DNA from 4 places in the Listeria rocourtiae subsp. hofi genome. Region 2 is predicted to be linked to each of the others. Evidence: riboswitches for the same ligand, from Rfam matches in the RefSeq annotation. Region 2 holds a riboswitch; each other region holds the start of a gene.
The links. A riboswitch is a leader RNA that binds a small molecule or an ion and turns the genes downstream of it on or off. The one in region 2 is predicted to bind S-adenosylmethionine.
Positions count from the first base shown of each region.

Region 1: linked by a shared signal. The riboswitch ahead of metE (5-methyltetrahydropteroyltriglutamate--homocysteine S-methyltransferase) and the one ahead of R8925_RS07645 (methionine ABC transporter ATP-binding protein) in region 2 are both predicted to bind S-adenosylmethionine.
Region 3: linked by a shared signal. The riboswitch ahead of metX (homoserine O-acetyltransferase MetX) and the one ahead of R8925_RS07645 (methionine ABC transporter ATP-binding protein) in region 2 are both predicted to bind S-adenosylmethionine.
Region 4: linked by a shared signal. The riboswitch ahead of ssuE (NADPH-dependent FMN reductase) and the one ahead of R8925_RS07645 (methionine ABC transporter ATP-binding protein) in region 2 are both predicted to bind S-adenosylmethionine.

Region 1 is NZ_CAUYTL010000018.1:55,112-58,207, forward strand. It holds gene metE (5-methyltetrahydropteroyltriglutamate--homocysteine S-methyltransferase) at 1-1,886, opposite strand, end outside; SAM riboswitch class I at 1,987-2,092, opposite strand; gene R8925_RS09140 (MFS transporter) at 2,175-3,096, opposite strand, start outside.
Region 2 is NZ_CAUYTL010000013.1:38,806-41,901, reverse strand. It holds gene R8925_RS07655 (sensor histidine kinase) at 1-91, shown strand, start outside; gene R8925_RS07650 (D-alanyl-D-alanine carboxypeptidase family protein) at 231-1,067, shown strand; SAM riboswitch class I at 1,155-1,273, shown strand; gene R8925_RS07645 (methionine ABC transporter ATP-binding protein) at 1,370-2,392, shown strand; gene R8925_RS07640 (methionine ABC transporter permease) at 2,389-3,063, shown strand; gene R8925_RS07635 (MetQ/NlpA family ABC transporter substrate-binding protein) at 3,081-3,096, shown strand, end outside.
Region 3 is NZ_CAUYTL010000040.1:1,505-4,600, forward strand. It holds gene R8925_RS13795 (LPXTG cell wall anchor domain-containing protein) at 1-117, shown strand, start outside; gene R8925_RS13800 (HdeD family acid-resistance protein) at 281-808, opposite strand; SAM riboswitch class I at 1,120-1,217, shown strand; gene metX (homoserine O-acetyltransferase MetX) at 1,326-2,435, shown strand; gene R8925_RS13810 (GyrI-like domain-containing protein) at 2,781-3,096, opposite strand, start outside.
Region 4 is NZ_CAUYTL010000007.1:27,788-30,883, reverse strand. It holds gene R8925_RS05110 (LLM class flavin-dependent oxidoreductase) at 1-78, opposite strand, end outside; gene R8925_RS05105 (LLM class flavin-dependent oxidoreductase) at 99-1,097, opposite strand; gene R8925_RS05100 (glutaredoxin family protein) at 1,073-1,357, opposite strand; gene ssuE (NADPH-dependent FMN reductase) at 1,373-1,918, opposite strand; SAM riboswitch class I at 2,021-2,131, opposite strand; gene R8925_RS05090 (VanZ family protein) at 2,255-2,812, opposite strand; gene R8925_RS05085 (ABC transporter permease) at 2,843-3,096, opposite strand, start outside.

The sequences.
Region 1 (3,096 bases), on a different contig from region 2:
AACTTGAATGAATATACCGCATCATCCAAGTACTTCTGCCATCTCGAACGTTTCAGTGGTAAACCTTCACGAAGCGCCGGTTCATCCACTTGAATTACACGAATACCAGCTTCCTCAAGTGCCTCCACCTCTTTACGTAGCGCCAAACCAACCTGATTCGCCACCACATAATCTGGCACATCATCACGCACAAACGACCAGTTGATAATCGTAACAGGCGCCGTCAACATTCCCTTCACAGGACGATCCGTCAATGATTGTGCATAAACACTTTCCTTCACCGTGATTGCCTCCGTAAACGCAACATCTCCATAAACCAATGGCGGACGCACCGCACGCGAACCATATGACTGCACCCAACCAAATTTTGTCGCTTGGAATCCATCTAGCTTCTGACCAAAATACTCCACCATATCCGTTCTTTCAAACTCACCGTGTACGAGCACATCCAAATCCAAATCCTCTTGAATCCGAATCCAGCGCTCCGTCTCCACCTCAATGAATTTCTCATACTCCGCATCCGTAATCACATTTTTTAACCAATCCGAGCGTTTCTTCCTGACCTCAGGCGACTGCGGGAAACTACCAATCGTCGTTGTCGGCAATAAGGGCAACTGTAACCACTCATGCTGCAACTTAATCCGCTGAGCAAAAGGTAATTCACGTTTAACATCTACATTCTCTAAATTGCGAATCGCTTCCTGAACCTCCGCATTATTTCGGTGATGCGATCCATTAATTGCTGATAATGCTTCTTTCGCCTCTGCAAATTCCGTCGCAACCGCATCCCCGTTCAGTGCCCCCGTAAGCGCTACTAACTCTACCAACTTCTCATCCGCAAATGACAAGCCTCCAAGTAGCACGTCATCTAAATCAGACTCACTCGCTTTTGTTACAGGTACGTGTAGCAATGAACTAGAAGGCTGTACAATCAAGCGATCTTTCGATACAACTTTTGCAATTCGCTCCAATAATGCTAACTTCGCATCCAAATCTGCGCGCCATACATTACGTCCATCAATCACCCCAGCTGCCAATGTTTTATCCTCAGGAAAACCAAATTTCTCAAGCGCTTCAATCGACTCCCCGTGATCATGAACAAAATCTACACCAATCGCATCCACAGGCAGTTTAACAACCTCTTCAAAATAATCAAGACTTTCAAAATAGGTTTGCAATTCAATCTTCAATTCAGGCGCAACATCCTTAAACGAAGCATAAACTTCCTCAAACAAAGCCAGCTCTTCCTTGTCAAAACTAGTGGCCAAGTAAGGCTCATCAATCTGCACCCATTTCGCACCAGCATCCTGCAACTCCTTCAAAATTTGACCATAAAGCGGAACTAACTGATTCAATAACCCTTTAAAATCAGCATTCCCTTTTGCCAATTTCAAATAAGTAATCGGTCCAACAATAACTGGTTTTCCATCGATACCAAGTTCTTTTTTCGCTTCCTCATAGTAAAACAATGCCCGATTCTCCGTCAACTGCGGCTTCGCATCCACAAGCTCAGGCACAATATAGTGATAATTCGTATTAAACCACTTCGTCATTTCCGAAGCCACGGCACCATCATTCCCACGCGCAACCTCGAAATATGTATCAAGATCCACTTTCCCAGCCTCATAGCCAAACCGTTTTGGCACAATTCCAAACGTGATACTCGTATCTAAAATGTGATCATAGAAAGAAAAATCTCCTACTGGAATCAAATCAATCCCCTTATCCTGTTGTTTTTTCAAAGATTGTAAACGCAATTCTTTAGTTTCAGAAAGTAATTGCTCTTCAGAAATCTTAGCATTCCAATAATTTTCAAGCGCCTTCTTCCACTCACGTTTCTCACCTAAACGCGGATACCCCAAATTTGAACTTTGAACTTTCGCCATTTCGCATCACCAATCCTTCATTATTTTTTTCATATAAAAAGCCCCTCCAGCAAAGACCAGAGAGGCTACGAATATCTAAAAATACAAATCCGTATTCACTCTCTTATCTTTCGAAACATGATGTTTCGCAGGATTTAGCACCTTTTCAAAAACTGAAAGGTTGCCGGGTTTCACAGGGCCAGTCCCTCTACCACTCACAATAAGAGTTATCATATGAAATTAATTACATCCAGTTCTGATGTATTGAATTTATATTACCATCCCATGAAATTCCTGTCAACTAAAAAATCACACTATTGTCGAACTTTTTCGAGCATTCCCAAAAAACAAGGCCAGAAAAGCCACAACCAATAGCCCAGTAATCACAAAATAAAACACATCGTTCCCGAATAAACCAATCATGATTCCTGTCGCAGAAGGGCCAATAATACTTCCCAAACTAAAGCTCATCCCTACTAAAATATTTCCAGCAGGTAACAGCTCAAGCGGCGTCAGATCCGTCATATAAGACAATCCAAGTGAATACATCGACCCAAGAAAAATCCCCATAACAAAAAACATCGCAATCAATAAAATACTATTAGAAACAAAAGCCGTCACAAAAAATAATGCAGCCCCCACTCCTACAAAAATCGGTAAAACCTTAGCCCTACCAATCCTATCACTCAAAATCCCAATTGGAACCTGAAATAAAATCGTCCCTACTGAAAAAGCAGAAATAATCGTCACGACCATGGCCTGTGGAATCCCATCACGAAGCCCAACAATAGGAAAAGTAGCATTAAGCGCAGTCTCCAATATCCCGTAAACAAAAGGCGGAAGCATTGCAATCCAAGCCAATTTAAACACACCCGAAAACCTCTTCAAACTACCAAAAAAAGAAATTTCACGTATAACCGCACTCTCTGCAACAAACTCATTCCTAAGAAACCATACAAGTCCCCAAGCAATCAGAACCAGAATGCCCGATATAAGAAATGGTAAATTCGCATTAATTGCCATCAAATTCACTAACTGCGGCCCGATTGCAAACCCCAGTGAAAAAAACAGCCCATAAATCGCCATATTCCTGCCACGCTTCGAAGGATGACTCATTGCCCCAATCCAAGTCTGAGAAGAAAAGTGCAACATATGATCTCCCACACCAATCAGCAAACGTAAAATAAACCAGAAATATAAATTAAACCAGAGTGGGAATATCAATAAAGCA
Region 2 (3,096 bases):
GATTGTTGAGCGCCATGGTGGATATGTTTTTGCAACGAGTAGAAAAGGAAAAACAACTTTTACGGTGAAATTGCCGATTAGTGAGCGTTAGTTTTGAGATTCAGCATATAAAATAATTTGTTTTCTTACAAAACTGTTATTTTAGGCGCTGAATCTTTACTTTTTCTTTCTAATTTCTTACCTTCCATTTTATTATTTTCAGGTAAGATGTATTAGGAGGAGGGGAAAAGATGAAAAAACAGACGCTTGTTCTAGTGTTAGCTTGCTTGACGATAGTTGCTATTTTAGTTTTTATATTTTTTATGAAGGATACACGTGCTAAGCCATTATTTGAGGCAACGAGTGCGCTTGTTGTTGATGCGAAAGAGGATAAAACGCTTTTGTCACAAAACGAGAATAAAGCTGTCCCAATTGCTAGTTTGACCAAATTAATGACGACTTATTTGATTTTAGAGGCGGTACATACAAAAAAACTCGCTTGGGATGAGATGCTATCCTTACGTTATTTGGATGATCCCCAGGCGGTGAGTCTTTACGCTAAAACGGGAGTAAAATACTACACGGCACAGGATTTATTTGCAGCGATGTTAATTATGTCGGCAAATGATGCTGCAGAAGCGCTCGCAAGTCAGGTTGATGAGAAGAACTTTGTAGACAAAATGAATGCAAAAGCGCACGAGTTCGGAATGTCAGATAAGACGCATTTTAGTAGTGCAAGTGGGCTAAATGAGGCTGGAGATATATCCGTATCAACGGCGGCTGATTTAATGATTTTGACGAAGCGATTACTAAAAGATTACCCAGAGGTGCTGGAAACGACATCGCGCTCGGAATATGTGATGCAAAAAGGGGATTCTATCCAGACGACAAATAAAGTGCTGGCAGATGGCCTTGTGCAAGGTATGGACGGCTTAAAGACAGGATATACAGATCAAGCCGGCTATTGCCTTATTGCAACGGCAGTTCAGAATGGTAAACGAATTATTTCGATTTCATTGGGTAGTAAAAATGAAAAAGAACGAATGAGCGATGCCCAAACATTGATCGATTTTGGTTTTTCAAAATAAATTCGCAATTGAATCTTGACAAATCCGACTAAAAACATGTAATATTAATAAACACAAGGCGCGCGAAATATGGACGCCTGAAAAATAATCTTATCAAGAGTGGTGGAGGGACATGCCCGAAGAAACCCAGCAACCTAAGTGGATGTTCGATGCATTCATTGCAAGGTGCTAATTCATACAGAGCGTTATGTTCTGAGAGATGAGAGAAAAGCGTAAATTATGTATGTAATTACACCTTTCTTCGCTCCAAGTAGCAAGAGAGGTTTTTTGTTTTTAGAAAAAGATTGAGGGTGGAGTTTACTTTGATAAGGCTTAAAAATGTTGCAAAGGATTACAAGGTTCGGAAAAATAATGTCAGAGCTGTAAACGATGTAAGTCTAGATATCGAGAAGGGTGAAATTTTCGGAGTTGTCGGATATTCGGGCGCTGGTAAAAGTACACTGATTCGAATGTTTAATGGTTTAGAGTTGCCAACAGAAGGCACAGTGGAAGTGGACGATTTATTTATTTCCAAAATTAGAGGGAGTAAACTGCGCAGGGCACGTCAGCAAATTGGAATGATTTTTCAACATTTTAATTTACTCTGGTCACGCACGGTATACGATAATATCGCTTTTCCTTTGGAGATTGCAGGAGTGCGTGGTGAGCAAAGACGTTTTCGAGTGAATGAGTTGATTCGGCTTGTCGGCTTGGAAGGAAAAGAAAATGCGTATCCGTCAGAATTAAGTGGTGGACAGAAGCAGCGTGTTGGGATTGCACGCGCGCTTGCAAATAACCCGAAAGTCTTGCTTTGTGACGAGGCAACATCAGCACTTGACCCTCAAACAACTGACGAAGTACTGGAACTATTGCTAGATATTAATCGTCGTCTGAATTTAACGATTATCGTGATTACACATGAAATGCACGTCATCCGCAAAATTTGCAATCGTGTAGCGGTCATGGAAGCTGGGCGCGTGGTTGAGCTTGGCGATGTGATTGAAGTTTTCCAACATCCGAAAGAGTCTGTGACGAAGCGTTTTGTACGTCAAGTAACGGAGTCAGATGAAACGGAAGAATTGATTCATCTGTTGCTGGAAAACTATTCAGAAGGTAAGCTTGTGAAGTTGCTTTTTGTTGGCGGGACAGCGACACAACCAATTATTTCGCAAGTGGCGCAAGATAATAAAGTGTTACTCAATATTTTACATGGGAACTTGACGCAAACACAAAATGGTGCGTATGGGACTTTATATATTCAAATTCAAGGTGAAGCGTCGCAAGTAGATGCCACAATCACTCGGTTACGCGAGCTTGAGATAGAAACGGAAGTGATTGAAGGATGAACGATTCTACAGGATATTTCGCAAATGTCGATTGGGACATGATGAAAACGGCCACAGAAGAGACGCTTTATATGACGCTAGTTTCTCTGGTAGCGGTCTTTATTTTAGGATTGGCTTTGGGGCTTGTTTTATTCTTGACGAACCGAAAAAAGGATGCGGGATCAAGGACGGCGTATTGGATAACAGCCATTTTGGTCAACGTGTTCCGCTCGATTCCATTTATTATTTTAATTGTGTTATTACTTCCGATGACAAAAACGCTTGTCGGTACGATTATTGGACCAAAGGCGGCACTACCAGCCTTGATTATTTCGGCGGCTCCATTTTATGCGCGCATGGTTGAAATTGCGTTTCGCGAGGTGGATAAGGGCGTTATCGAGGCAGCAAAAGCAATGGGTGCCAATTTATTCACAATCATTGGTAAGGTTTTGATTCCTGAAGCTTTGCCGGCGATTATTTCAGGTATTACGGTGACGGCGATTTCACTGGTTGGTTTCACGGCTATGGCAGGTGTTATCGGTGCAGGAGGGCTTGGGAATGCGGCTTATTTAGAAGGCTTCCAACGAGCGCAGCCGGCAGTCACATTAGTTGCGACTATTATTATTTTAATTATAGTATTTGTTTTCCAATTCATTGGGGACATCTTGACCAAATGGGTCGATAAACGATAGAAAAGGGGAGTTAATAGATGAAAAAAGTTTTAT
Region 3 (3,096 bases), on a different contig from region 2:
AAAGCAACAACATTAAAAGAACTACCGAAAACAGGAGACAATAGTTCTACTGGTTTGGTATTTGCAGGTTTCCTAGTTTCTGGGCTAGCTGTAGCACTTCTTAGAAAACGTGGATAATTGAATAAAAATTGGTGGGGAATTTACTTCCCTGCCTTTTCTTTTTATCCAACTCTTCACTTATTGTTTCAAAGTTTCATCTTTCTGATAACCTTAGTCCAAATAAAGAAGGCAAAAAATCCAGTCATTGGGATTTTTTTGCCTTTTAATAGTTACATCTATCTTATTTCAGTTTACCAACGAAGAAGAATGTTGCAATGCAGTTGATTCCTTGGACGATAAAAAATGTTCCAACAAGAATAACAATACCGATTGCTCCAACGATTGGATTGAATAGGGAGATGAATCCTAGAATAATTCCTAAAATACCTAGTGTTAACAACCAGCCCCACCCTTGTGCGCCTTCATTTTTAGCAGCAAATGCTCCGATTGTACGCATAATTCCGGCGAATAGAACCCACATACCGAAAACGAGAACGAGTGTGACCGTTCCTTCTAACTGGTCGGCTAATAGCAGGATTCCTAGTAATACGGATAAAATGCCTTCTGCTAATATCCAGCCTGATACTTTTTGTCCGCTACGGTTAGAGAAATATTGGATAATTTGGAACATTCCAAGAATTAACATCAATATTCCGATAAATAATGTGAATGATAGTAGAGAAATTCCTGGGTGAGCAACAAACCAGATTCCTAAACAAATCATTGCGATACCAGCAAGCAATACCAGTATACGTGTAAATGTTTTCATGATATGTAACACTTCCTTTTTTATGATTAGAACTTTTAGGCTCTGTTGCTTATATTACCCTACTTCTATTGATTAAAACACTAATTGTATTGAATAATATTTTATGAATTATGTTTTTAGTCACATTTGGATGATAAAATTAAAATGCAAGCGTAATTTTGATATTTTTTAGTAACTTTTGGAGCGTTACTTAGGAAGATGGCGCTTAAAAAATTCATAATTTGATTGAAGCTCTCTTATGTTAGAAAAATCTGTCTATTATCTTGACAACAGGGCCCAAATCAGTGTATGATAGAACCAATTTAATACGCTTCTTATCAAGAAAGGTGGAGGGACTGGCCCTGTGAAACCTTAGCAACCGGACGTTTGATCACGGTGCTAATTCCAGCAATTTTTGCGAAGATAAGCTGTTGATTGTAGAATCGTTGTTTATTCAACCTCTCCATCTTGACGCTTACTTAGCTCTTGATAGAGAGGTTTTTGTTTGGACTATTTTAAAGAGAGAACAGGTGATTGCATGGGAACGCTTAGACAAATGGAGCTTTTTAAGGAAATACCGTTGACGCTTGAAAATGGGGAGACGATTGGACCAATTGTGGTTGGCTTTGAGACATATGGAGAACTTTCTTTAGCGAAGGATAATTGCATTTTGCTAGAGCATGCTTTGACTGGGACGGCTCACGCGGCAAAACATTTTGGCGATGATGTTGCCGGTTGGTGGGATGATTTTATTGGTGCTGGAAAAACGATTGATCCGGTTGACTATTTTATTGTTTGTACGAATGTGTTTGGGGGCTGTAGTGGAACAACAGGGCCATCTTCTGTAAATCCGAAAACTGGCGCGGAATATCGATTGCATTTTCCAGGTTTTACGATTAAGGATATTATTAAGGTGCAAAAGGAATTATTGGATGCGCTCGGAGTTGTGCATGTCGTTTCGGTAATCGGTGGCTCGATGGGTGGGATGCAGGCAACGCAATGGGCGATTGATTATCCAACAATAACGGGCAGTGTGATAAATTTAGCCTCTCCCTTGGCAGCAAGTCCAGAGGCGATTGGATATAACTTGATTATGCGGATGGCGATTTTGAATGACCCTGATTTTAATGGTGGGGATTATGTTGGGCAACCTGAGGGGGGGCTAGCAACGGCACGGATGGTCGGAATGATGACGTATCGCACAAGTGAATTGTTTTCGAAACGATTTGAGCGATTTACAGTAGCTGATTCTTCCCCTGGCGCTTTTTCGAAAGAGCATTTCCAAGTGGAGTCTTATTTGCAATATCAAGGGGATTCTTTTGTAGAGCGTTTCGATGCGAATAGTTATTTGTATTTGACAAAAGCGATTGATTTGTTTGATGTGACGGTGAACGGCGTGGATGAAAAACCACTGTTTGCAGGTATTCAGATTCCGTATTTGCTAGTAGGTGTGACGAGCGATCAGTTGTTTCGAATTCATGATTTGCGCCGAGATTATGAACTGATGAAGGAATGGGATGTACCAGTGACGTATTATGAAGTGGATTCAGATTATGGACATGATGCTTTTTTGGTCGAAGTAGAGAAATTTCACCCGCTAATTAGTACTTTTTTGACGCAACATTCGATGATAGAATTGAAAAAATAAAACTGGGATAAAACTCATTATCATATAAAATAAGCGAGATATCATCAATCTTTTTTCGAGTAGGATGTGAATCTTGCTTGACAAAAAATCGAGCGAAAGCGTTTATATTCAGGGGATTTCCTAAAGAGCTAACCGTTCTCTTAATTCACGCTTAGATTAGGACTATACATGATGACTGAAAACGCTCGCAACAGAGCCACTAGATCGTTCTCCATTCCTGTCTATCTAAGCATCCTGAAAGAATGCCTACTCGCGATGCAAATAGGCATATTGTGGCTGTAGCGTATCACTTATTCGAACAGCCACAACAATGCGAGCTCTTTTCCAGACTCTTTTATACCAAATTTATTTTCGTATAACCGATATCCAAATCTCACATTCATAGTCATCTGCTCTATTATCTCCGAACCCGTAAACTTCCATCTGAGGTCCTGGTCCTTGTTCGTATTTACTATTTGGCAACCACTCCGTATAGATTTTTTGCCATGTTTGCTGAATTGCATCTGGTAATGAACCTATCGATTGAAACACAGCCCACTGTAGCCCTGGAACTTCCAATTTCCCTATACTACTAGGTAATTCTTCGGTGCTCTCCACTGCAATCCAATAATCCATTTCCTGTTTTAGCGCTTGCTCCTCAGATATGCTACAAATCCCCATA
Region 4 (3,096 bases), on a different contig from region 2:
CGGCACACTCTCATGTTTCCACGCGTTCATGTGCCCACCAGGACCATGTAACATCAAACCAAATTTTATTTTTCCCATTCCTCATTTCCCCTTCCCTTTCACACATTCGCTGTCAAAATCGCCTCACTAATCAACTGCACCGACCGAAATCGCACATCCTGTCTTGCAATCGGCGTATGAATCACAAACTCATCCACATCAAACGTCGCCCGCAATCGCACTAATTCCGCCTTCACCTGTTGCGCCGTACCGACAATAATATCCGCAACACACTCCTCTACTTTAAAATCAGTGACACCAGCCTGTCTCGCAAATTCCTCCGCCTGTGCCACCGTCTGTAAAGTCACTGAAACACCCGTTGATAGTGTTACTCGCACTACTTTTTGCTCGCCTGCAAGCGTCTGTGCCTCTTCTTCCGTATCCGCTGCTAAAGCTGGAACTGCAATAATCAACTCGCCATTCGGACTCCTCCTCCGATACGCCGTCACCGCTTCTTGTAGAACCCTTTCATCACTATTAATAAATTTCGCAAAACAATAATTCACACCCTGTGTATCCGCCAATTCCGCACTGGCCACACTCGCACCAAGCAAGAAAATATCCGGTTTCGTAGGTGGCTCAGGATCAACACCAACTCCCGCCAACACATGATCAACAGGCAATTCTCCATCCACAAACTGCTTCAAAAGCACCAACTGTTCCTCAAAATCCGTTTTTTCTGACCGCCCAAATTGCAAAGCCTTCGTCGAGAGCGGCAAGCCACCAGGTGCCTTCCCAACACCTAAATCCACTCGATTTGGCGCTAAAGTAGCTAACAAATTAAAGTTCTCCGCCACTTTGTATGCACTATAATGCTGCAACATCACGCCACCCGAGCCAACCCGAATCCGTGATGTCCGAGCTAACAGATGCGAGACTAAAACCTCCGGCGAAACACCAGCCAGCAACTTCGTATCATGATGCTCCGAAACCCAAAACCTATGATACCCCCATTCTTCAGCCTTTTCCGCTAGTGCAATGGTTTGCTGCAACGCCTGATATGCACTTTTTCCATCCTCAATCGGGCTCTGATCTAATAAACTGAGTCTAAATCCCATTTCTCCGCCTCCCTCAAAGCCTTTTCCAATGCCGGCAATCCGAGCTCCGTCACACCCCGATATGTATGCCCCCGACCAATTTCAACCACTGGAACATAGCGCACTCCATACTTCGCCTGTAAAATTTCCCGTTGCTCATCATGATCTGTAACATCCACCACCTGAAAATCAAGCCCTTCCTTCGTCAAATAATCCTTAACCTCCGCACAATAATCACAGCCCCGTTTCGCCCATACGACAATCGCTAACTTTTCCGTCATCCCGTTCATCCCCTTTTAACTAATTTGTCCAATCTCACGCCTACCGACCGCAACGACCAATTCCGTCAACTGCCCGCGCAATCGCTCATCCAGCAACACATCTCGAATTGGCATAACCGCCCCCTTATCCAATTGTGCATCCACTACATAAACCCCTTGCAAAACTTCACCTTTCAAAACACCAAGCAACGGCTTAAGCGCAAAATCAATCGCCAACACATGCCCACTGCTCCCACCAGACATAATTGGTAGAACAACCTTATTTTTCAAAATACTTTCCGGCAATAAATCCAAAACCGCCTTCAAAACCCCAGTATACGACGCTTTATAGACCGGTGACCCCACAATCACGCCGTCCGCCGCCTCTATATCTGCGACCAATTCCCCGATTTGCACATCTTTAAAATTCGCGCTCACCAATGTTTCTGCAGCAAAATCACGCACAGAGTGAAAGCGAACCTCCATTCCATCCTCCTGTAAAATCCCACCTGCATATCGCAAAACCTTATCCGTTCCCGATTGCACTGATGGACTACCAGACAAAATCACGATTCGACTCATCTCATCCTCACTCCCCTTCCAAATCATATATTTCCGATGTATTTACTATGAATTAAAACAAAAAAGAACCTCCCTTCCAATTTGGAAAAGAGATTCCTCTTCTCCCCATTTGCCAGGCCAAAAGCGCACACCTGCTGGAATTAGCACCGTTCTATTACTAGAGGTTGCTGTGGGATCAAAGGACCAGGTTCCTCCCCCAACTCTCAATAAGGACTGTATAATTTTTATGATTGGATGTATCTTACCATCTCTAAAATCAGATGTCAACAAATATTTCGTTTTTTTAGATTAGTTAGGTTTTTCACAAAACGATGAAGAACCATTAGATATAGGTTATTACATATCATTTTTCATCGGATACATTTTTCGTACAATTTCCGTTCTACTGACGAAATAAGCCAAAGTAAACCCGCTCACATTCAAAATAACATCTGTCACATCCATAAAATGATTCGGATAAATAAACACGATATCCAAAAATAATTGTACCGATTCAATCATGAGTGAAATAAGCAAACCTATACAAATAAATTTTCCGAAATATAGGTTTCCTTTCAGCACACCTATATAAATCCCAAGTGGGAACAATAGCAACACATTACCAACAGCCTGGTGCCAGTCCGCCATCGACCCATCGATTAGTTGCTTAAATGGCACCACATTTATGTAGTCAGTCACTGCATAGCTACCTGCATCCAACAAATTCTCAAAAATCGTAAACGGAAAAATCACGAACTTAATCAAAAATACTAGATAGACTCCGAGCAAAGCCGTTGCAAAATAATAACTATCCAACTTTTTCCCTTGTAAAAGAAATCTCAAAGTTATCGCCATCACGACCAATATCGCAATTGCTAAAATAATAATAATAAACGGATCATATGTTATCTCCATGCTGATTGCTCCTTCACAATTTACTATCAATCAAAGTTTAGGACAGAGCCTCTTCTTATCCCTTTTATACACATAAAAAGTAAACAAGCCCAGCATAACAGCCGCAACCAAATAACCTAACATCAAATTCGTATTTTCTCCCGATACAACATCCATGGTCGAAGCCGAAGTATTATAAATTTTAGGTACAGTAAGCAACATCAAATTTTTCAGGTCATAGCCGCCCAAATTCGGTACGATTAGCATGTATACAAATAGCACAACAATACTAATCAAAGTCGATC